Regions from separate parts of the Streptomyces malachitofuscus genome, predicted to be linked through region 1. Evidence: riboswitches for the same ligand, from Rfam matches in the RefSeq annotation. Region 1 holds a riboswitch; each other region holds the start of a gene.
The links. A riboswitch is a leader RNA that binds a small molecule or an ion and turns the genes downstream of it on or off. The one in region 1 is predicted to bind cyclic di-AMP.
Positions count from the first base shown of each region.

Region 2: it holds a riboswitch for cyclic di-AMP, as region 1 does, so the genes downstream of both, ACZ44S_RS25345 (transglycosylase family protein) here and ACZ44S_RS21810 (M23 family metallopeptidase) in region 1, are expected to answer to the same signal.
Region 3: it holds a riboswitch for cyclic di-AMP, as region 1 does, so the genes downstream of both, ACZ44S_RS37075 (transglycosylase SLT domain-containing protein) here and ACZ44S_RS21810 (M23 family metallopeptidase) in region 1, are expected to answer to the same signal.
Region 4: it holds a riboswitch for cyclic di-AMP, as region 1 does, so the genes downstream of both, ACZ44S_RS12520 (M23 family metallopeptidase) here and ACZ44S_RS21810 (M23 family metallopeptidase) in region 1, are expected to answer to the same signal.

Region 1 is NZ_JBVIGA010000014.1:206,308-211,835, reverse strand. Features, by position in the region: gene ACZ44S_RS21815 (PrsW family intramembrane metalloprotease) at 1-539, shown strand, start outside; gene ACZ44S_RS21810 (M23 family metallopeptidase) at 658-1,677, opposite strand; cyclic di-AMP (ydaO/yuaA leader) riboswitch at 1,689-1,846, opposite strand; tRNA gene ACZ44S_RS21805 (tRNA-Met) at 2,142-2,215, opposite strand; gene ACZ44S_RS21800 (dihydrofolate reductase family protein) at 2,279-3,412, opposite strand; gene ACZ44S_RS21795 (response regulator) at 3,527-4,186, opposite strand; gene ACZ44S_RS21790 (HAMP domain-containing sensor histidine kinase) at 4,215-5,222, opposite strand.
Region 2 is NZ_JBVIGA010000018.1:122,144-127,671, reverse strand. Features, by position in the region: gene eno (phosphopyruvate hydratase) at 1-353, opposite strand, end outside; gene ACZ44S_RS25345 (transglycosylase family protein) at 618-1,322, opposite strand; cyclic di-AMP (ydaO/yuaA leader) riboswitch at 1,327-1,495, opposite strand; gene ACZ44S_RS25340 (transglycosylase family protein) at 1,701-2,696, opposite strand; gene ACZ44S_RS25335 (cytochrome P450 family protein) at 2,898-4,175, opposite strand; gene ACZ44S_RS25330 (nucleoside triphosphate pyrophosphohydrolase) at 4,300-5,295, opposite strand; gene ACZ44S_RS25325 (SurA N-terminal domain-containing protein) at 5,383-5,528, opposite strand, start outside.
Region 3 is NZ_JBVIGA010000042.1:35,523-41,050, reverse strand. Features, by position in the region: gene ACZ44S_RS37080 (polyprenyl synthetase family protein) at 227-1,237, opposite strand; cyclic di-AMP (ydaO/yuaA leader) riboswitch at 1,763-1,931, shown strand; gene ACZ44S_RS37075 (transglycosylase SLT domain-containing protein) at 1,935-2,423, shown strand; gene ACZ44S_RS37070 (HAD family hydrolase) at 2,387-3,259, opposite strand; gene ACZ44S_RS37065 (GNAT family N-acetyltransferase) at 3,482-4,552, shown strand; gene ACZ44S_RS37060 (glycosyltransferase family 2 protein) at 4,573-5,528, shown strand, end outside.
Region 4 is NZ_JBVIGA010000007.1:106,289-111,816, reverse strand. Features, by position in the region: gene ACZ44S_RS12535 (bifunctional acetate--CoA ligase family protein/GNAT family N-acetyltransferase) at 1-1,401, opposite strand, end outside; gene ACZ44S_RS12530 (HPr family phosphocarrier protein) at 1,579-1,860, shown strand; gene ACZ44S_RS12525 (GntR family transcriptional regulator) at 2,027-2,731, opposite strand; gene ACZ44S_RS12520 (M23 family metallopeptidase) at 2,918-3,691, opposite strand; cyclic di-AMP (ydaO/yuaA leader) riboswitch at 3,704-3,869, opposite strand; gene ACZ44S_RS12515 (M16 family metallopeptidase) at 4,072-5,460, opposite strand; gene ACZ44S_RS12510 (M16 family metallopeptidase) at 5,457-5,528, opposite strand, start outside.

The DNA of each region.
Region 1 (5,528 bases):
GTTTCATCGCGGTGTATGCGGCGTTCATGGTGCCGGCGTTCGGGCTGCTGACCTGGCTGGTGGTGTGGACGCGGCAGCGTGAGCTGCGGACCGTCCGGACGGAGCTGCCCGCGTACGCGGTGGCCGGCTGGCTCACCCCGGCGGAGCCGTTCGCCCTGGGCTCGATGCGGGCGCGGCGCCTCGCCCGGCAGTACGCGCGCCGGTACGGCGGGAAGCCGGCGGCGCGGGCGGTCGCGCAGTACGAGGCGTACGCCACCTCGCTGGCGTTCCTGCGGCACCGCGGCCGGCTGGGGCGGGCCGGGGCGGACTTCGTCACCCGGGAACGGGAGCTGCTGCTGGAGCTGTGGCACCGGCGGGGTGCGGCGCGTCCGGCCCTGGACCACGCGGCCCGTCTCACCGCACCGCCGGTTCCGGTCGCTCCCGCTCCGTGGCCGGTGCACGGGGCGTACGGGCATCCGCCGTACGGGCATCCCGCGCACGGAAGCCCGCCCTACGGGCATCCCTATCCCGCCTACGGCTCCGACGCCCACCGCTTCTGACGGATCCGAACGAAGGGCGAAGGGCCCCGGAAACACCTGACCGGCAGCCCTGACGTCGGGGGGTCGTCGTCGGGACTGCCGGGGTTCAGGAGCGGCAGGGTTCAGGGGGTGGCGGAGATCAGGGGGTGAGGCCCTTGCTCTGCAGCCACGCCATCGGGTCGATGCCGGAGGAGGAGCCGCCGGCGTGGACCTCGAGGTGGAGGTGGGCACCGGTGGAGTTGCCGGTGGAGCCGACGCGGCCGATCACATCGCCGGTGTTGACCTTCTGGCCGACGCTGACGCTGATGGAGGACTGGTGGGCGTACCAGATCTCGGTGCCGTCCTCGAGGGTCAGCACGGTCTTGTAGCCGTAGGAGCCGTCCCAGCCGGCGGAGGTGATCGTGCCGGTGTGGACCGCCTTGATCAGCGTGCCCGTGGGGGCGGCGAAGTCGAGGCCGGTGTGCTGGCCGGAGGACCAGTAGGCGCCGGCCTGGCCGAACGTGGAGGAGATGGTGTACGACGAGGTCGGCAGCGTGTACTGCTTGGCCAGCTGGGCGAGACGCTCGGCCTCGGCCTTCTTCGCGGCCTCCTCCTCCGCCTTCTTCTTGGCGGCCTCGGCCTTGGCCTTGGCCTCCTTCTCCGCCTTGGCGGCGGCCTCGGCGGCCTGCTTCTCGGCGGCGGCGACGGCCTCGGCGGCGGCCTTGGTCTCGGCCTGGCTCTGCTGCTGCTCGACCTGGGCCATGATCCGGGTGCGCAGCGCCTCGCCGGCGCCCTCGGTGCCCTGCTCGGCTTCGGCGGTGGTCATGCCGAGGCTGCTGAGGGGGGTGGCCGAACCCTCGGGCGTTTCCTCGTCGGAGATGAGGGAACCCACATTGGGGAGGTCGGGCATGGAGATGGAGACCGGCGGCTTGCCGGTCTGGGCGCTGGCCATACCGCCGGCGCCGACCGCCGCTATGACGCCGACGCCGAGAACGGTGGAGCTGCGGGCGAGCCCTCCCCCGCGCTGCTTGGAGACGCGGTGCCGGCCACGTACCGGGCGAATGGACTCCGCGGTGGGGTTCCACTCCTCGAAGGGGCCCTCGTCGGTGCGGACACCGCCGTAGACGAAGGTGTCGCTCGGCTTGAACGGGGCCTCGGGGGCAGGCGGGTTGGACGCCACGTGGGCGCGCTCCTTTCCTTCCTTCTCGCCTACCGGGTTAGCTGACGGGTTCGGAGCAGGAAGGTCTCCTACGCGCGTATACGAGCCGTGTTGCCACGGCTGCATCCACACGATTCACCCCATGGTGGTGGTTCCCCGGTTCCCTTGCGGGATTCGGCGCGTGCGCACGGAGCCGACTTCTGTGACGGCTGGGACGACCGCGCTGCGTTATCGAACGTTAATAGACGCGAGGGCCGGATTCCAAGCCGTTCCTCTTGATCGTTAACGAATTTCGCGTGGACTTACCTGCCACGAGCGGGCAAAAACGGGCGAGTTGACCTCAACTCAGCCGCGGGACGGCTACTGACGGTGTGTCAGTTGTTATGCGCTGCGGGACGGTTCGCTCACCTTGAGTGATGGAGAGGGAGACGACGGGAAACACCGAGGGCCGGAACCCTTGTCGGATTCCGGCCCTCGGCCTTCAGTAGCGGGGACAGGATTTGAACCTGCGACCTCTGGGTTATGAGCCCAGCGAGCTACCGAGCTGCTCCACCCCGCGTCGTTGAGACCAGTGTACGCCATCCGCGGGACATGCCGCACACCCATTACCCGCGGCCCCGTCTCAGCGGCCGGTCAAGTGGCCGTTCGGCGCCTTCGCACGGTCCTCGAACTCCGGCAGGACGACCACGGTGGCGCCCCCGTCCGCCAGTACCGCGCTGCCGTCGGCACCGGCCACGAACGTGTCCGGCTCCCGCCAGGCCGTGACCACCCGCCGTACCCCCGCGTCCAGGATCAGCCCCGCGCAGGGCGCCGGCCGCGACGCGCGCCGGGCGCACGGCTCCAGGCTCGAGTACACGGTGGCACCGGCGAGCCGGGGGTCCGTGGGATCGGTCTTGGCGAGCGCGGCCTCCTCCGCGTGCACCACCGGGTCACCGCCCTCCCGGGAGTGGCCCCGCGCCAGCTCCGTGCCGTCCGCGGCCACCACCACCGCGCCCACACTGAACGCCGTCTCCGAGGGCGGACACTGCGCGGCCAGCTCGCAGGCGAGGGCCAGCCAGTGGTGGTCGGCGGCGACGGGCAGCGCGCCGGTGCCGGGCGCCGTGGGCTCGTAGCGCATCAGGACCACATCGCCTATCGGGCGGGTCTCCACCAGCCGCAGCCGGCCGCCCTGGTAGGAGCCGGGCCCGAACAGACGGGGGGCGTCCGCGTCACCGACGAACAGCGGGGCGAGGACCAGCTGGAGCTCGTCGGCGAGGCCCTCGGTGAGCAGCTGGGTGTGGACACGGCCGCCGCCCTCCACCATCAGCCGCCGCACCCCGCGCACGGCGCCCAGATGCTCCAGCAGGCGTCGCCAGTCGAGCTCCGGGCCGAGCGGGACCACATCGGCGGCGAGGCCGAGGGCGCGGGCGCGCTCGGCGCCCTTGTCGGTGGTGTAGAGGACCTTCTCGCCACCGGTGTGCCAGAACTGCGCCGCCGGGTCCAGCTCCCCGGACCCGCTCACGGTCACCTTGAGCGGATACTCGGGCCTGCCCTCGGCGAGACGGGCGGCGCGGCGCTCGGGCGAGTTGACCAGCAGCCGGGGGTTGTCGGCGCGGATCGTGCCGGCGCCGACCAGGATGGCGTCCACGGATGCCCGCACCTCGTCGACCCGGTCGAAGTCGGCCGGGCCGGACAGCAGCAGCCGCTCGGGACCGGTGTCGTCCAGGTAGCCGTCGAGGGAGACGGCGGCGGACAGCAGGACGTACGGACGGGGCATCGGCGCACTCCGGGAGGGATCGGCGGCTGGCGGGACCGCTGCGCGGCCCGGGTCAAGTCTGACAACCCGCCCGGCGGTGCGCCGCCCGCGCCCCCGGCCGGCCCGGACGACGGTTCAGGGTTCGATCAGGCCGACGCGGATGGCGTACCGGGTGAGCTCCAGGCGGTCCTTCAGACCGAGCTTGGCCAGCAGGTTGGCGCGGTGTCGCTCCACCGTCTTAGGGCTGATCACCAGAAGACTGGCGATCTGCTGCGAGGTGTGCCCCTCGGCGACGAGCTTGAGGATCTGCTCCTCGCGGTCGGTGATGGCCTTGGCCGGCAGGGTCCGGCCCTCCCGCGCGAGATCCAGGTAGTTGTGGATGAGGGCGTTGACGGCTCCCGGGTAGAGGAACGGCTCGCCGCGCATGGTGGCGTGGCAGGCCTCGACGAGGTCCTGGTCGGCGACGGACTTCAGGACGTAGCCCGAGGCACCGGCGGCGAGCGCCTCGAAGAAGAACTGCTCGTTGTCGTACATGGTCAGGATGAGGATCCGTGTCTCCGGCGAGGTGCGGGAGAGCTCACGGGCCGCCTGGAGACCGGTCAGACGGGGCATGCCGATGTCGAGGATGGCCAGGTCGGGGCGGTGCTCACGGGCCTGTTCGAGGGCTTCGACGCCGTCGGCGGCCTCGGCCACGACGGTCAGATCCGGTTCGCCGTTCAGGATGAGGCGAACCCCCCGGCGGACCAGTACATGGTCGTCGGCGAGAAGAATGCGGGTGGGGGCCTGCTCGGTCATGTTCAGCGTTTCCGGTCGGGTGCGTCGGTCACGGAGGCGGAGGAGCGTGCGCGGGCATCGACGGCCCTCCGACGGGGATGAGGGCGTGCGCGGGGAAGCGGGCGGGGACGGGCACGGCCAGACGCACCTCGGTGCCACCGCCGGGTCCGGGCTCCACGGCCAGGCCGGCGCCGACGAGCAGGGCGCGTTCCCGCATGCCGCGGATTCCGGCGCCCTCCGCCGCGCCGACGATGCCCCGGCCGTCGTCACGGACGCGCAGCAGGACACCGTCGGGCGTACGGGACAGGGCGAGCTCCGCCCGGCGTGCTCGGGAGTGGCGGACGATGTTGGTGAGGCCTTCCTGGGCGACCCGGTAGATGACCAGCTCGGTCTCCCGGTCCAGCGCGGGCAGGTCCCCTGCGAGGCTGTGCTGGACGCTCAGACCGGAGCCGCCGAACTCGGTGGCGAGGGCCTTGAGGGCGCTGGCCAGGCCCAGCTCGTCCAGTACGCCGGGGCGCAGTCGGCGGGCGATCCGCCGGATCTCCTCCAGACTCGCGCGGGTGGTCTCCTGGACCTGGCGCAGTTCGTCGCCCAGCTCCGGCGGGGCGTGGTCGGCGGCCCGCTTGAGCTGGAGCAGTACGGCGGTCAGGGACTGGCCGACCTCGTCGTGCAGCTCCTGGGCGATACGGCGGCGCTCCCCCTCCTGCGCCGACAGGGCGCGGGCGCTGCTCGTGGCGCGCTCGTCCTCGAGCCGGTCGAGCATGGTGTTGAACGTGGTGATCAGCTCGGCGATCTCACCGCGCCCGCCGACCTCGGGACGGTGCCCCGGGCGGAGCAGGTCGGCGGTGGTCATGGCACGGGTCAGGCGCTGCAGCGGCGCCAGCCCGAAGCGGAGCAGCAGCGCGTTGGCGACCAGCATGGCGGCCAGGCCCACGGTGAGCACCGCGGCCTCGGTGAGCAGCACAGGGGTGGAGACGGTGACGGGTCCCAGCAGAAGGGCCGTGGCGACGACGAGCACGACGGCGTTCAGCATGAAGATCCGCCAGAACAGAGGCACCCCGTACCGCCTCCTCGCCATGACCGCTCCGACGGGGGAGGCTCCCGGTGCGGCGGGAGCCAGGACGGGCTCGCGGACCGGGGGCGCGGCGCGGGCCGTCACCATCCAGCCTGTGCCCTGAGCAGGCTGCGCGCCATCGGTGACAACCCCCATTTTCGCGCAGGCACCCCCGTGCGGCGGCGGCCCGTATGGGCACCGTCGCCCGTGAGGATGGGGAGTGCGACCGATGGCCCCGGCCGGCGCCGACGGGAGACCCTGGAGTCTCCGTACCGGACGGGTGACCATGTCGGCGCACGGGCAAGCTCC
Region 2 (5,528 bases), on a different contig from region 1:
ACGGCGAGCGAGACGCCGAGGATGGCGTTGGCGCCGAGGGAGCCCTTGTTGTCGGTGGCGTCCAGGTCGAACATCGCCTGGTCGATCAGACGCTGTTCGGTGGCGTCGTAGCCGACGAGCTCCGGGCCGATCTGCTCGATGACGGCCAGGACGGCCTTCTCGACGCCCTTGCCCAGGTAACGGTTGGCATCGCCGTCACGGAGTTCGATGGCCTCGAAGGCGCCGGTGGAGGCGCCGGACGGGACGGCGGCACGACCCGTGCTGCCGTCGTCGAGGCCGACCTCGACCTCGACCGTGGGGTTGCCTCGGGAGTCCAGGATTTCCCGGGCTACGACGACGTCGATGGACGGCACGAGCATCTCCTTCTTGGATGTGACGCGGGTGAGCAAGGCCACGGGGGTCTTGCGAGACCGAGCCTAACCGGCTCCGGGCGATCGGCCATCCGGCCGCCCACCCCATGGACAGAACCGAGCGTAAATTGTTTCCGTACGGAACAAAGACGGTTCCGGAAACCGTGACCGGAAAGTGCCCGTGCATGACCCCGCCCCGGTGCGTACGGGGGAAGACGCACCGGGGCGGGGAGCCCGTGGGGACGGGGAGGGACCTGCTGCTTTCCCTTACTTCAGGTGCAGCTGCTGGCCCGGGTAGATCAGGTCGGCGTCCTGGACGATGTCGTCGTTCAGCTTGAACAGCTTCGCCCAGCCGCCCTCGACGTCGTGCTCCTCGGCGATGGAGCTGAGGGTGTCACCCTTGACGACCTTGTACTCGCCGTCGCCCTTCTCGACCTTCTTGCCGGTGGGGGTGGTGACGGTCTTCTTCTCGGCCTTCGGCTCGGCCTGCTTCTCGGCGGCCGGGCGCTCGGCGGAGCGGGAGGCCTTCTGCTCGGTCTCGCGGGGCTGGGTGCTCTGCGCGGAGCCGGCCGAGTCGCCGGCGGAGGAGCCGGTGTAGGCGGCGTTGGACAGACCCTTGCCGCAGACCGGCCAGGCACCCTTGCCCTGGCCCGCCAGGACCTTCTCGGCGATCTCGATCTGCTGGGCCTTGGTGGCCTGGTCGGCGCTGGCGGCGTACTTCGTGCCGCCGTAGCCGGCCCAGGTGGAGGCGGAGAACTGCAGACCGCCGTAGTAACCGTTGCCGGTGTTGATGGACCAGTTGCCGCCGGACTCGCACTGGGCGACGGCGTCCCACTCGGACGCGGTGGCGGCGGAGGCGCTGCCGGCCGCCATCAGCGGGGCGGCGACGGCGGCGGAGGCGACACCGGCGACGGCGATGGCGCGGGTGGCCTTGGACGGACGACGGTGCTTGCCCTTGCCGGAAAACAGCATGGATGGATCCCCTCACCGACGCCTGCGAGGTGAGCTGTCGGGTTCGGGCCGGTTGAGTTGCCCGGCCGCGTCCCTCCCGGGAGGCGGCTTCACCCCAAGCCCGAACCGGTGTCAATCACCGGAAAGGGCACTTACCTTGGGTCCCCCGCTCCTGCCTACGGCGCATGACGCGACGACTGTTCCCGTGCTGCCACTGGCAGGATTCGGCGTGGCGGCAGCCGGGGCCCGCGGTGGCGAGCGGTCACGACCGTAGACACGCGATTCGCGGAATATCAAAGACGATCACGGCTTCTGAGACCTATCTCTCACAGCCTTTAAACCGGACATTCAGCGCGAACCATGACGCCAACCGGCCCCGCGTCCGGGCGATTTCGGATGTCACTTTTCGCCCGGTTCGACCTCTACGTCAAGCTCCTGACCCGGCAGGATGTAGTCCGGGTCGGCGCCGATGAGCTGGGCGTTGACGGCGTAGAGCGCACGCCATCCGCCGTCGACCGCAAGGGAGTCGGCGATGGACGAGAGGCTGTCCCCGGTGTCCACGGTGTAGGAGCTGTCGCCGGAACCACCCCAGGCGTCGAGACCGCGCGCATGCCGGCCGGACGACTCCGAGGGGCGCTCCTCGCCCTCCTCGGCGCCGGCCCCGCGGTGGCGACCGGTGCCCTCGCCACCACTGTCCGCCGAAGGACGGTCGCTCTGCCCCGCCTTGTCCGGCTCGTCACCATCGGGCGTGGCCGAGGCGGAGGGGGAGGCGCCGGTGTCCACGCTCTCGCCGCCGTCGGCGCCACCGCCCTCGTCGCCACCTGAAGCGGCATCCGATTCGGTCGACTTGCCGTTTTCACCCGATTCGCCGTCCGCGCCCTTCGGGGTCCCCTTCTCGCCGTCCGCACCGGACGACGGGTCGGCCGTGGCCGACGGAGAGGAGGAAGCCGGCTCATCGCCGGAGTCCGGCGAGGCGGACGCGTCCGACGAGCCGGACGTACCCGTGCCGGCCGCGGGCGCGTCCTGCCCCAGGCCCGCGAGCAGGCCACAGGTGCGCCACGCTCCGACACCCTGGTCGGCGAGGATCGCCTCGGCCACGGCTATCTGCTGGCCGCGGCTGGCCTGGTCGGCGCTCGGCGCGTAGTCCAGACCGCCGTACCTCTCCCAGTCGTCCTGGGTCAACTGCAGGCCGCCGTAGTAACCGTTGCCGGTGTTCTGGCTCCAGGAGCCACCGCTCTCGCACTCGGCGATCCGGTCCCAGGTGGTGCCGTCGGCTGCGCTGGCGCTGCCGGCCCCGAGAAGAGGGATCGCGATGGCGGAGCCGGTCACTCCGGCCGCGACGAGGAGAGCCGGAGCCTGGCGGGGGCGTCGGTGCCGACCGTTCCCGGAGAGCATGCGGAGACCTTTCAACGACAGCGATGAACAGGCGCGGCGCATGGAGCCCGAGACGGAGCGCCGCACTTGATGGGTGAACGTATCGGCAGACGATCACTTGTCACAAGTTAATGCCGCGCAGATCACGTGAAGATCACAGAGTTGAGGGCGTGTCACGTTTGCGCTGGTCCGCTCGGGGTGCATGGAGCGGAGCACGGTCCGTCACTTTTGCGGAGGGGTGAATTCCACCGGAAGCGTGCGCAGTCCGCGCATGATGAGCCCGCCGCGCCACCGGAGTTCGTCCGGTTCCACCGCCGGCCGCAGGTCCGGAAGCCTGGTCAGCAGCGTGGCGAGCGCGGTCTGCCCCTCCAGCCGGGCCAGCGGGGCGCCGAGGCAGTAGTGGATGCCGTGGCCGTATCCCAGATGCTGGTTGTCGCGCCGGCCGAGATCGAGCACGTCCGGGTCGGCGAACCGGTCCGGGTCCCGGTCCGCGGCGGCGAGGACGACGAGCACCGGGTCGCCCGCCGCGATGCGCTGCCCGCCGATGGTGACCGGCTCGGTGGCGAACCGCCAGGTGGCGAGTTCCACGGGGCCGTCGTAGCGCAGGAGTTCCTCCACACCGGTCTCCAGCAGCCCGTGGTCCCCGGCGGCGAGGGCCCGTTGCAGGCGTGCGCGCTGACCGGGATGGGTGAGCAGGGCGTAGGTGCCGTTGCCGATGAGGTTCACGGTGGTCTCGAAGCCCGCGAACAGCAGGATGAACGCCATGGCGGCGGCCTCGTTCTCGGTGAGGTGCTCACCGTGGTCGGAGGCGCGGATGAGACCGGAGATGAGGTCCTCGCCGGGGGCGGGCTCGGCGGGCAGAGCCTCGCGTTTGCGGTGGATCAGCTCGGCGAGATAGCCGCGCATCTTCTTCACGGACCGGGCGACCCCGCCACGTGGTCCCCCGCCGTGACGGATCATCATGCCCGCCCAGTCCCGGAAGTCGTCCTGGTCCTCCCGCGGGACGCCGAGCAGGTCGCAGATGGCGTAGATGGGAAGGGGGAAGGCGAACTCGTGGATGAGGTCGGCGGAGCCCCGGTCCGCGAAACGGTCGATGAGTCCGTCGGTGAGCTCCTGCACGCGCGGCGCGAACTCCGCGACACGGCGCGGGGTGAACGCCTTGCTGACCAGCCGCCGCAGCCGGGTGTGGTCCGGCGGATCGATGTTCAGCAGATGCGTCATCAGCTCCGCCTGGCGCTCACCGGGGATGCCCGTCTTGCCCTTGGCGTGCGCGGGCTCGTCGTGGTGCGCGGGGTTCTTGGACAGGCGGTGGTCGGCGAGGGTCTGCTTGGCGTCCGCGTACCGCGTGACCAGCCAGGCCTCCACACCGCTGGGCAGCCGGGTCCGGTGCACGGGGGCGTGCTCACGCAGCCAGGCGTAGGCGGGGTACGGATCGGCGGCGAACTCCCAGCTGAACAACTCCGGAACGGGGCCCTGCGGGGCGGAGGGGTGGTCTGACATGCGGTGACCTCAATGGGCGTGTGCCGTGCGGCTCGGGTGGCCTGGGGCGTCGGGCGGGGGCGGAGCCCCCGGGGACGGGACGGGAAGGGCGGCGGGGGCGGAGCACCCCCTGCGGTCGGCTCGCTCAGCTGTGGTCCGCGCCACCCTCCGCACCCCGGATCGCATCGCGGTACACCCGTGCCGCCGCCCGCAACGCCGCCTCCGGATCCACCCCCGCGGCCTCCGCCCGTGCCGCCAGCGCCAGCAGCTCGTAGCCGACGCCCTCCCCCGCCGGCAACGGAACCTCCAGCCCCGCCGTCCGCGCCCGCGACGCCAGCTTCGCCGCCAGCGCCAGGGCGGGCTGTCCGAGCGGCACCCCCTCCGTCACCGAGCTGCGCCGCTTCTCCTCCGCCTTGGTCCGCAGCCAGTGCGCCTTGACGTCCTCGGGCGTGTCCGCCGTCTCCCCACCGAAGACATGCGGGTGGCGGTGGATCAGCTTGGCCACGATGCCGCCCGCCACGTCGTCGACGGAGAACGGCTCGTCCGGGTGCTCCTCGGCGATGCGGGCGTGGAAGACGACTTGGAGGAGCACGTCGCCCAGTTCCTCCCGCAGCTCGTCCCGGTCACCCTCCTCGATGGCCTCGACGAGTTCGTACGCCTCCTCGATGCCGTACTTGGCCAGACCCTTGTGGGTCTGCTGGGACGACCACGGGCACTCCGCCCGGATGCGGTCCATGACCTGCACCAGGTCGAGCAGACGGGCGCCCGGCAGGTCGTAGGAGGCGGGCAGCAGTTCCAGCTCGGGCATCCGGACCCTGCCGGACCCGGCCAGCCGCGCCAGCCCGTCGGTCAGCGCCGGCTCGCCCTCCCCGGTCGCCACGACCACCACCGTCCGCCCGCCCGCGCAGGCGTCGACGATCTCCTCGGCGGTCGGCGCGGCCTCGTCGACCGATATCCCCGACTCCCGCAGATACGGCAGCTGCGGGTGGGCGCCGTCCGCGCACAGCACTCGGTCGGCCGCGTGCAGGACCTGCCAGGCCGGCCAGGACAGCAGGCCGGGCGCGACGCGGTGACTGGTGGTGAGCAGGACGACACGGCCGGGGCCGTCCTCGGAGGTCGGTACGGAGCTGATTGCGTTCACGCTCCGAAACTAGCCCACCCCACCGACGGGCCCCGAGTTGTCCACAGCCCGTTCGTCCACAGCCTGTCCGTCCACAGGACCGCCCCGTCAGAGCGGCTGCGGAGCCTCGGGAGAGGAACTGACGTCCCGTACCCACGGCACCTTCGCGTCGACCCGGCTGCTCTTGTCCACGTCCCAGTCGCCGTAACGCGGGTTGAGGTCGATGTCGAGCTCCTTGCCCGCCTCGGACAGCG
Region 3 (5,528 bases), on a different contig from region 1:
GGCGGCGGCTTCCGTCTCGTGTCCTCGCACCAGTTTCACCCTGAGCCGCCATTCTCACCCGAACCGGTGAGAAGTGGTGTTGTCCGTCGTGGTCCATCTGACCAAATCCCGCACGCGGAAGCGTCAGACCCCGGACGCAACTCCGTGTACTGCTCCGGTATGACACGCGAGGTGGTTTTCTCCCCCGACCAGTAGGGGGCGCGGGGGAGTTCGGGCCCGGCCGGGCTCAGCCGGCGCGGTGCACCACCGCGTCGCACAGCTGCACGAGTGCCGCCTTCGCCTCGCACTCCCGCAGCGGGGCCAGCGCGGCGCGCGCCTCCTCGGCGTACCGCACGGTGTCCCGGCGGGCCTGCTCGAGCGCGGGGTGCGCGCGCAGCAGCCGCAGCGCCTCGGCGTGCCGGGCGTCGTCGGTGAGGTCGGAGTCCAGCAGCTCGCACAGGGCGATGTCCTCGGCCAGTCCCAGCCGGGCCGCCCGCTCGCGCAGCCGCAGCACGGGCAGCGTGGCGATGCCCTCGCGCAGGTCGGTGCCGGGGGTCTTGCCGGACTCGCTGGAGTCGGAGGCGATGTCCAGGACGTCGTCGGCGAGCTGGAAGGCGACGCCGAGCCGCTCGCCGTACTGGGTGAGCACGTCCACGACCGTCTCGTCGGCGCCGGACATCATCGCGCCGAAGCGGCAGGAGACGGCGACCAGCGATCCGGTCTTGCCGCCGAGCACGTCCAGATAGTGGTCGACGGGGTCGCGGCCGTCCTGCGGTCCCGCGGTCTCCAGGATCTGCCCGGTGACCAGCCGTTCGAACGCCTCGGCCTGCACCCGCACGGCCTCCGGTCCGAGGTCGGCCAGGATGTGCGAGGCCCGGGCGAAGAGGAAGTCACCGGTGAGGACCGCGACGGAGTTGCCCCAGCGGGCGTTCGCACTGTCGACACCGCGCCGGACATCGGCCTCGTCCATGACGTCGTCGTGGTAGAGCGTGGCCAGGTGGGTGAGCTCCACGACCACGGCGGACGGCACGATGCCGGGCGCGTAGGGGTCGCCGAACTGGGCGGCGAGCATCACCAGCAGCGGACGGAACCGCTTGCCGCCGGCCCGCACCAGATGCTGGGCGGCACCGGTGATGAAGGGGACCTCACTCTTGGTGGCCTCGATCAGCCCTTCCTCGACAGCCGTCATTCCGGCCTGGACATCGGCTTCCAGAGCCTGGTCCCGCACGCTCAGCCCGAACGGCCCGACGACGGTCACGAGGGGTCTCCTGTCTGCTGGTGTCCACTGGCGGTTACACGGAATGTCGATAGGTCGCTGCCATCACTCAAGTCAGCGTATCCGGTCACGTTTCGATCACCGCCAGCACCCGGGGTTACCGGCAGGGCGGTACCGGATCGGGAGCGGAGCGCTTTTGATCGGTTGATAACAACGGACAATGGCCTCTTTCCCGGACGTAACACCCTGCCAATCATCCTGCCCGGCCGTCCGTCCGATTTGCCGTTATTAGCAAGTGAATTCCTCTTGGCGGTAAATGCTCTCGGGCTCCGTGACCAGTGAAGTGAGTCACGCGCCGCCCGCCGGGTCCACCGGCCCACCCGAAGGGCGTTCCCCCTTCCCCCTGAACCGAGTTGACCCTTGGCACCCGCAAAGGATCAAGCGCCCCAAATCGCCCGATCCAAGATCAAAGGGCTGATTGTGTGATCCCCGTACTTGTTCCCCCCATGTGCTCTCGCATACGTTCCGGGCCTGCCGGGCGGACGCCGAATCCTGCCACCGCCCGCATCACACCCACCGACGAACTCACGCACGGCAGGAGCGGGGGACCCAGGTAAGCCGCCGGGCCGGCCACGCGCCGGAACGGCTAGGGGTGAAGCCATGCCTTCGGAGCATGGCCGGGCACTCTCCCGCCCGAATCCGACAGCTCACCTCGCAGGCGTAGGAGAGGAACCCAGACATGTCCGTTTCCGGTCAGCTCCGTCGCTTCGGCACCCGCCGCCTCGCCCGCTCCCTCGCCGTCGCCGGCACCGGCGTCGCCGTGGTCGCCCTCCCGCTGTTCGGCGCCACCACCGCCTCCGCGGCCACCACGACGGCCACCACGACCGCCGCTTCCACGACGGTGTACGCGGACAACCTCGACGGCTGGATCCGCGAGTCGCTGGACATCATGGCGCAGCAGGGCATCCCGGGCTCCTACGACGCCATCCACCGCAACATCATGCGCGAGTCCTCCGGCAACCCGGCCGCCATCAACCTCTGGGACTCCAACGCCGCCAAGGGCACCCCGTCGAAGGGCCTGCTGCAGGTCATCGACCCGACCTTCCAGGCCTACCACGTGCCCGGCACCGCCTTCGACCCGTTCGACCCGGTCGCGAACATCACGGCGGCCTGCAACTACGCCGCCGACCGCTACGGCTCGATCGACAACGTCTTCGGCGCGTACTGAGCCGACCGCTGACGGCCGAGCACGGCCGGCCCACCGAACAGTCGCTCGAGGACGACGGCCACGCCGTCGTCCTCGTTCGACGTGGTGACCTCGTCGGCCACCGCCTTCAGCTCCGGGTGCGCGTTGGCCATGGCGACGCCGTGCGCCGCCCAGTCGAACATGGGGATGTCGTTGGGCATGTCCCCGAAGGCGATCGTCCGGTCCGGGCCCAGCCCCAGGTGCTCGGCGGCCAGCGCCAGTCCGCTCGCCTTGGTCACCCCGCACGGCTGGAGCTCCACGGTGCCCGGTCCCGACATGGTGACCGTCGCCAGCGAACCGACCACCGCGCGCGCCGCCGCCGCCAACGCGTCGTCGGACAGCCGCGGGTGGCGCAGCAGCACCTTGCTGATCGGCCGCTCCCACAGATCACGCCGCCGCTCGACCCGCACCGCGGGCAGCGTCGGGTGCGGCATCAGATAGCCCGGCTCGATCAGCGTCAGCCCGTCGACCCCGTCCTGGTCGACCGCGGCGTACACCTCCCCCACCTCGGCCTCGATCTTGCCGAGGGCGGTCTCCGCCAGTTCCCGGTCCAGCGTGACGGACCACAGCAGCCGGTCCGCGCCGGCGTCGTACACCTGCGCGCCCTGGCCGCACACCGCGAGCCCCGTGGAGCCGAGATCGTCCAGGAGCGGCCGCACCCTGGGGGCGGGACGCCCCGTCACCACGAGGTGCCGGGCACCGGCCCGCTCCACCCGCGCGAGGGCGGCGAGGGAGCGGTCGGACAGGGTGTCGTCGCCGCGCAGCAGCGTCCCGTCCAGGTCGGTGGCGATGAGTGAAAAAGCGGTGGGTGCGGCCATGATCAGAGAATACGGACAACGCGACCGTCCGATTCACCATGCCCGTTTCCGCTCGCTTTAGGTGCGGTTCCCCTTCCGTCATCGCCGGGTACGGACCGGTTGAGGACTCTTTCACCGTTTGGCAAGAACATCGTCCGCTATCTACCGCCCCCGTGGGCCCGGGCGGTACCTTCCAAGAGTCCAGGGGGGACTTGATCGGGGGGTCAGGTGAGCAGTGGACGCATGCGCGTGCTGAGGCCGGAGGAGCTCGGCGAGGGGGAACGGGAGCGCTGGCGCGAACTGCGCGCCGCGGCGGACGCGCCGCGCAGCCCCTTCATGGAACCGGAGTTCGCCACCGCCGTGGGCCGGGTTCGGCCGGGGGCCCGGGTGGCCGTGCTGTACGAAGGGGCGGACCCGGCGGGCTTCCTGCCCTACGAGCGGGGCGTGGCGGGTCAGGGCCGGGCGATCGGGCTCGGGGTGTCGGACTGCCAGGGCGCGGTGCTGGCTCCCGGTGCCGTCCTGGAGACCGGTGAACTGCTGCGGGCCTGCTCGGTGTCGAGTTTCGCCTTCGACAACCTGGAGGCCGGCCAGGAACTGTTCGTGCCGCACGCGGCCGAGGAGCACGCCACGTTCGTCATCGACGTGGAGAAGGGCTACGAGACCTACGAGTCGGTGCTGCGCACCCAGTCGCCGAAGTTCCTCAAGACCACGCTGGCCAAGGAGCGCAGGCTGGGCCGCCAGGCCGGACCCGTGCGGTTCGTCTTCGACGAACGCGACCCGGCCGCGCTGCGGGCGCTCGTCGAGTGGAAGTCGGCGCAGTACCGCAGGACCGGGCGCCGCGACCGGTTCGCGCAGGAGTGGATCGCCCGGCTCGTGGGCCGGCTCGCCGAGACCCGGACCCCTCAGTGCACCGGCACACTGTCGGTCCTGTACGCCGGTGACCGGCCGGTCGCCGCGCACTTCGGCCTGCGTTCGGCCTCCGTCCTGGCCTGCTGGTTCCCGGCGTACGACCCGGAGTTCGCGAAGTACTCGCCCGGACTCGTGCTGCATCTGCGGATGGCCGAGGCGGCGGCGGCCGAGGGCATCGGGCTGCTCGACATGGGGCGCGGCCGGGCCGCGTACAAGGACTCGCTGAAGACCGGTGAACTCGCCGTCTACGAGGGTGCGGTGACCCGTCCGGGGGCGGGCGCCGCGCTGCACTGGCTGAGCCGCGAACCCGCGCGCCGCGCGCACGCGTTCGTCCGCACCCGCCCGCGCCTCGCGTCGCTGGCGACACGGACCTTGAAGGGCGCGGCCCGGCTGCGCCGCTCGTGAGGAGGGGGAGGGGAGGACGTATGTCCGGCAGAGCACGAGCGCGTACGCAGGCGGAGATACGGCGGTTCCTGTCCATCGGCGCGGTACAGATCGCCGAGCTGGACGTGGCCGCGGGCGGGGACGAGGCCGTGCTCGGACCCGGCCCCGGAAGCCCACCGGTGACCCACGGCGAGGTCTTCCTGCTCGTCAGACGGGCAGGCAGACCGGTGGGCACACTGCTCACCCGGGTACCGGAGGGGGCGGACCCGCGGACGGTACTGACCCGGACGGCACGGCAGGGCTTCCCGGAAACGACACGGCCCACGGGCCCGGATGCCGCCCGTGACGCGGCGGCCTCGCGGGACACGGGCGCGGGCGCCGCACGGGGCACGGCCCCACGGGCTGGGCGGGAACTGAGCGCAGACGCCATCCGAGAAACGCCCCGGCAGGCGACACGGAACGCAGACGCGCTGCCCGCGCGGAACGCAAGCGAGCAGACCGTGCCGGACGCGGGCGAGCAGGCCGTGCCGGACGCGGGCGAGCAGGCCGTGCCGGACGCGGGGGTGTCTTCCGGGACGTCTCGTGGTGGGGCCGGTCGGGCCGTGGACGGTGGCGGTCCGCCGTACGTCTCGGTCGTCGTGGCCACGCGGGAGCGGGCCGGGCAGCTCGCCCGGGCGCTGGACTCGCTGCTCGCGCAGGAGCATCCGCGCTTCGAGGTCGTCGTCGTCGACAACGCGCCCCTGTCCGGCGACACGCGGGACCTGGTGGAGCGGAAGTACGGCGAGCGGGTGCGGTACGTCTGCGAGCCGGCCCCCGGTCTGGCGATCGCCCACAACAGAGGGCTCGCGGCGTCCCGGGGCGAGGTGATCGCGTTCACCGACGACGACGTGGTCGCCGATCCCCGCTGGCTCACCGAGCTGACCGCGCCCTTCGCCGCCGACTCCCGGCTCGGCTGCGTCACCGGACTCATCCTGCCCGCCCGGCTGCGCACCCCCGC
Region 4 (5,528 bases), on a different contig from region 1:
TACGGCGTGCCCCCGGGGCCCGGCGCCGTGGCGGGCGCCCTGGACCACGACCAGGGGCTTCGCGGCCGCGGTCCGGCGGGCGAGGCGGGTGAACTTGCGGGGGTTGCCGATGGATTCCAGGTACATCAGGGCGACGTCGGTGTCGGGGTCCTCGTACCAGTACTGCAGGACGTCGTTGCCCGAGACGTCGGCACGGTTGCCCGACGAGACGAACGTGGACACGCCCGTGACGCCGGTGACGCCGCCACCGCGCCGGTGCAGACGCGACAGCAGGGCGACGCCGATCGCGCCGGACTGGGCGAACAGCCCGATCCGGCCCGCGCGGGGCGGCTCCGGCGCGAGCGAGGCGTTCAGCCGCACGTCCGGGGCCGTGTTGATGACCCCGAACGAGTTCGGGCCGATGATCCGCATGCCGTACGAACGCGCCTGCCGGACGAGGGCGCGCTGGCGTTCGCGGCCGTCGGGTCCGGCCTCGGCGTAACCGGCCGAGACCACGACGAGCCCCTGCACCCCGTGCTCGCCGCACTCTGTGACGACCTCGGGGACGCGTTCGGCGGGCACCGCGACGACCGCGAGGTCGACGGGGCCGTCGACGGCCCGGACGGACCGGTACGCGGCCACGCCGTCGAGTTCCTTCTCGTCCTGCGCGAACGCCTTGTTCACGGCGTAGAGCCGGCCGGTGTACCCGGCGTCCCTGATGTTGTCGAGGATGCTGCGTCCCACGCCGCCGGGTGCGCGTCCGGCGCCGACGACCGCCACCGAGCCGGGGGCGAGCAGCCGCTGCACCGAGCGCGCCTCCGCGCGCTGCTCGCGCGCGTACTGCACGGCCATGGACCGGTCCGTGGGCTCGAGGTCGAACTCCAGACGGACGACGCCGTCCTCGAAGCTGCGCTTCTGGGTGTACCCGGCGTCGGTGAACACCTTGATCATCTTGGTGTTGGCGGGCAGCACCTCGGCCGCGAACCGGCGGATGCCGCGCTCCCGCGCGACGGCCCCGATGTGCTCGAGCAGCGCGGAGGCGACGCCCCGTCCCTGGTGGGCGTCCTGCACCAGGAAGGCGACCTCCGCCTCGTCGGCCGGTGCGGACGCGGGCGTCCCGTCGGCGGCGATCCGGTCGTAGCGTACGGTGGCGATGAACTCGCCGCCGATGGTGGCCGCGAGTCCCACCCGGTCCACGAAGTCGTGGTGCGTGAAGCGGTGGACGTCCTTGGCGGACAGGCGAGGGTAGGGCGCGAAGAAGCGGTAGTACTTCGACTCGTCCGACACCTGCTCGTAGAAGCTGACCAGGCGCTCGGCGTCATCGACGGTGATGGGGCGGATGCGCGCGGTGCCGCCGTCGCGCAGCACCACGTCGGCCTCCCAGTGGGCGGGATACTCGTGCCGGTCCGACGAGATCTGCATGGGCCCCAGAGTACGGCTCGCGTACGGCAACGGCGCGAGGCAGTCTGTGGTGGACGACAGCCGGACCGAGGCCGCGGTCCGGCTGTCACCGGGAGCGGGCACGGATGCCGCTCCGGGCATGCTTCATGATGTGGGAAACTGGTCTAGACAACCCTGAACACCGAAGGGCAGCAACACATGGCTGAGCGCCGCGTCAACGTCGGCTGGGCCGAGGGTCTCCACGCCCGCCCCGCCTCCATCTTCGTCCGAGCCGCCACGGCCGCAGGCGTCCCGGTGACGATCGCCAAGGCCGGGGGCAACCCCGTCAACGCGGCCTCCATGCTCGCCGTGCTGGGCCTGGGCGCCCAGGGCGGCGAGGAGATCGTCCTCGCGTCCGACGCGGAAGGGGCGGACGCCGCCCTGGACCGTCTGGCGAAGCTGGTCTCCGAAGGGCTCGAGGAACTCCCCGAGACCGTCTGAATCGTGCGCGAGCGCGGTGGCCGTCTTCTCGCAGACGCCCGCCGCGGCAATGGAAAGGCCCGCCCTGATCGACCGGGCGGGCCTTTCGCTTTCCCGCTTCCCTCTCTTTACGGGCAGCAGAAATAAACCCCCGAGAATTGCACCGTCTTTGTATACGGCACCCGTGTTAAGGGCGAAGACTCGGCATGTTTACGGGATGTTGCGAGCTCCTCACACGCTCCGTGCGGCCGGCCCGGTCGGCGCCGGGGCCGAAGCGCAGCCGGTGCCCGGCGCTCGCGCGCTCGGTGTGCAGCGCCGTGACGGCCCGCGCGCGTTCGCCGTCGCCGCGCGCCACGGCGTCCACGATCGCGCCGTGCTCCGCCCAGTACTCGACCGGGTCCGCGGGACCCTCGGTGGCGTACATCCAGGCGATCTTGTGCCGCAGCTGCGTCAGCATCGAGGTCAGGGCCGCGCTGCCGGAAGCCTGGGCGAGCGTCTCGTGGAACCAGCCGCTCAAGGAGCGCAGGTCGTCGCTGTTGCCCTGACGGGCCCGTTCCTGCCCGAGCCGGACCAGCCCCCGCAGCACCTTGAGATGGGCCTCGGTGCGGCGCTGGGCGGCACGCAAGGCGCCGAGCGGTTCGAGGAGCGTGCGCATCTCCAGCAGATCGGCGGCCTCCTGCTCGGTCGGTTCGGCGACGCACGCTCCCGCGTGCCGCCGGGTGACCACGAAGCCCTCGGCCTCCAGGGTGCGCAGCGCCTCGCGGACGGGGACGCGGGAGACGCCGTAGCGGCGGGCGAGAAGTTCCTCGGTGAGCCGGCCGCCGCGCTCGTGGACACCCGCGACGATGTCGTCCCGGATCGCCGTGCACACCGAGTGCGCGGGAATACGCATGACCGACCTCCGGCTTAATCCCCGTGAAACGCCGACGAATGACGTCCGTTCCGTGACTCTATTGCAATCGGCCGGAAATTCCGACGGCGGCCGGGAATCCATACATATTTTTTGGACAGGCGGGTCCCCCGAAACGCCGAAAGCCCCGGCTCGTGGGCCGGGGCTTCGGGGAGCGGACGCACTGCCTCAGAGGTTCACGCCGTGCGCACGGAGGTAGGCGACGGGGTCGAGGTCGGAGCCGTAGTCGGCGCCCGTGCGGGCCTCGAAGTGCAGGTGCGCGCCCGTGACGTTGCCGGTGGCGCCGGAGAGGCCGATCTGCTGTCCCGCGGTGACCTGCTGGCCCACCGAGACGGCGACGGACGACAGGTGCCCGTACTGCGTGTACGTGCCGTCGTTCATCTTGATGACGACCTGGTTGCCGTACGCGCCGCCCCAGCCGGCCTCGACGACGGTGCCGATGCCGACCGACTGGACGGGCGTGCCGCTCGCCGCGTGGAAGTCGACACCGGTGTGGCTGCCGGACGACCAGACGGCGCCGCCGCTCTTGTAGCCGGTCGAGACGTAGGACCCGGGGATCGGGGAGACGAAGGTGTTGAGGCGCTTGCGCTCCGCCTCACGCGCGGCGCGCTCCTTCTCCGCGCGGGCCTTGGCGGCCTCCTCGGCCGCCTTCTCACGGGCGGCCTCCTCGGCGGCCTTCCGCGCGGCGGCCTCGGCCGCCTCGCGCGCGGCCTCGTGCTGGGCGGCGGCCTGGGCGTCGATCCGGTCGGCGACCGCGTCGCCCAGGGTGACGACGGGAGTGAGGCCGGTCCGCGCGGCGGCGGGTTCGGCGGCGAGTGCGGGAGCCGCGAGGGAGCCGACGACTCCGGTGCCGGCGAGGGCCGCGACGCCCGCCGCGCGGGCGGTGCCGCGCTGCATCCGGCTGGGACGACGGTGCTTCCCGGTGGCGCGGGTGAACGCCATGTACAGGCTGGTCCTTTCCTTCCCTCTCGCCTACCGGGTTAGCTGACGGGTTCGGAGCAGGAAGGTCTCCTACGGGCCCCCTCGCGGCACGCGCGGGCGTCCGATTCACCCCAGGGACTACAGGTGGGTCCCCGGCTCCCCTGGCTCGCGCCGTACGGGGACTCGGCGATGGCTGTCCGGTGCCGCGGATGCGGCGCACTGCCCGACGAACAGCCCGCACGAAGCTAAGCGGGACGTCGCCCCATCCCCAAACAGATCCGGGTTTTTGTAGCGCATCCCACAGGGCAGACAGGCAACCTCCGCCCCAATTCGGGCATAAGAGGGCCCTGGTGACTTACGTGTCACCAGGGCCCCACGCACGGGTACCGGCCGGCGAGTCGCTACTCGGCCGTCACGACGGTGACTTCGCCGATCCCGAGGGCCTCGACCGGCGCCTTGATCTGGGCCGCGTCACCGACGAGGACGGTCACCAGGCGGTCGACCGGGAAGGCGCTCACGACCGCCGCGGTGGCCTCCACGGTGCCCGTCGCGGCCAACTGGCGGTACAGGTCGGCCTGGTAGTGGTCCGGCAGGTGCTGCTCGACCTGGTCGGCCAGGGTGCCGGCGACGGCCGCGGCGGTCTCGTACTTGAGGGGCGCCACACCCACCAGGTTCTGCACGGCCACGTCGCGTTCGGCGTCGGTGAGCCCCTCCGCGGCGAGCGTGCGCAGCACCTTCCACAGGTCGTCCAGGGCGGGTCCGGTGTTCGGCGTGTCGACGGAGCCGCTGATGGCCAGCATCGCCGCGCCCGTGCCGTCGGGGGCGGACCTGAGGACCTGCCCGAACGCCCGCACACCGTAGGTGTAGCCCTTCTCCTCGCGCAGCACGCGGTCCAGGCGGGAGGTGAGGGTGCCGCCGAGGCAGTACGTGCCGAGCACCTGCGCGGGCCACACGCGGTCGTGCCGGTCGGGGCCGATCCGGCCGATCAGCAACTGCGTCTGGACGGCGCCGGGACGGTCCACGATCACGACCCGGCCCCGGTCGTCGGCGACCACCGGCGGGATGGGCCGCGGCTGGGCCGAGGAGCCGGTCCAGCCGCCCAGTGTGTCGCCGAGCAGCTCGTCCAGGTCGACGCCGGTGAGGTCGCCCACGACCACGGCGGTGGCCGTGGCGGGGCGGACATGCCTCTCGTAGAAGGCGCGCACGGCAGCGGAGTCGATGCCGGCGACCGTCTCCTCGGTGCCCTGGCGCGGGCGTGACATCCGCGAGCTCGCCGGGAAGAGCTCCTTGGACAGCTCCTTCGCCGCGCGGCGGGAGGGGTTCGCCAGCTCGTGCGGGATCTCGTCGAGGCGGTTGCGGACGAGCCGTTCGACCTCGCTGTCGGCGAACGCGGGCGCCCGGAGGGCGTCGGCGAGCAGCCCGAGCCCCTTGGGGAGCCGTGAGGCCGGGACCTCCAGACTGAGGCGGACGCCGGGGTGGTCGGCGTGCGCGTCCAGAGTGGCGCCGCAGCGCTCCAGTTCGGCGGCGAACTCCTCGGCGGAGTGCTTGTCGGTGCCCTCGGAGAAGGCGCGCGCCATGATCGTGGCGACGCCGTCGATCCCCGCCGGCTCGGCTTCCAGGGGCGCGTCGAGCAGCACCTCGACGGCGACGACCTGCTGGCCGGGACGGTGGCAGCGCAGGACGGTGACGCCGTTGTCGAGCCGGCCGCGCTCGGGGGCCGGGAAGGCCCAGGGCTTGGCGTCGCCCGGCTGCGGCTGGGGGTGGAAGTCCATCGTGGCGAGCTCGGTCACTTCGCCGCCTCCTCGTTCTCGTCGGCGCCGGCGACTGCGGCGGCTTCCTCGGTCTCCTCGCCCTCCGG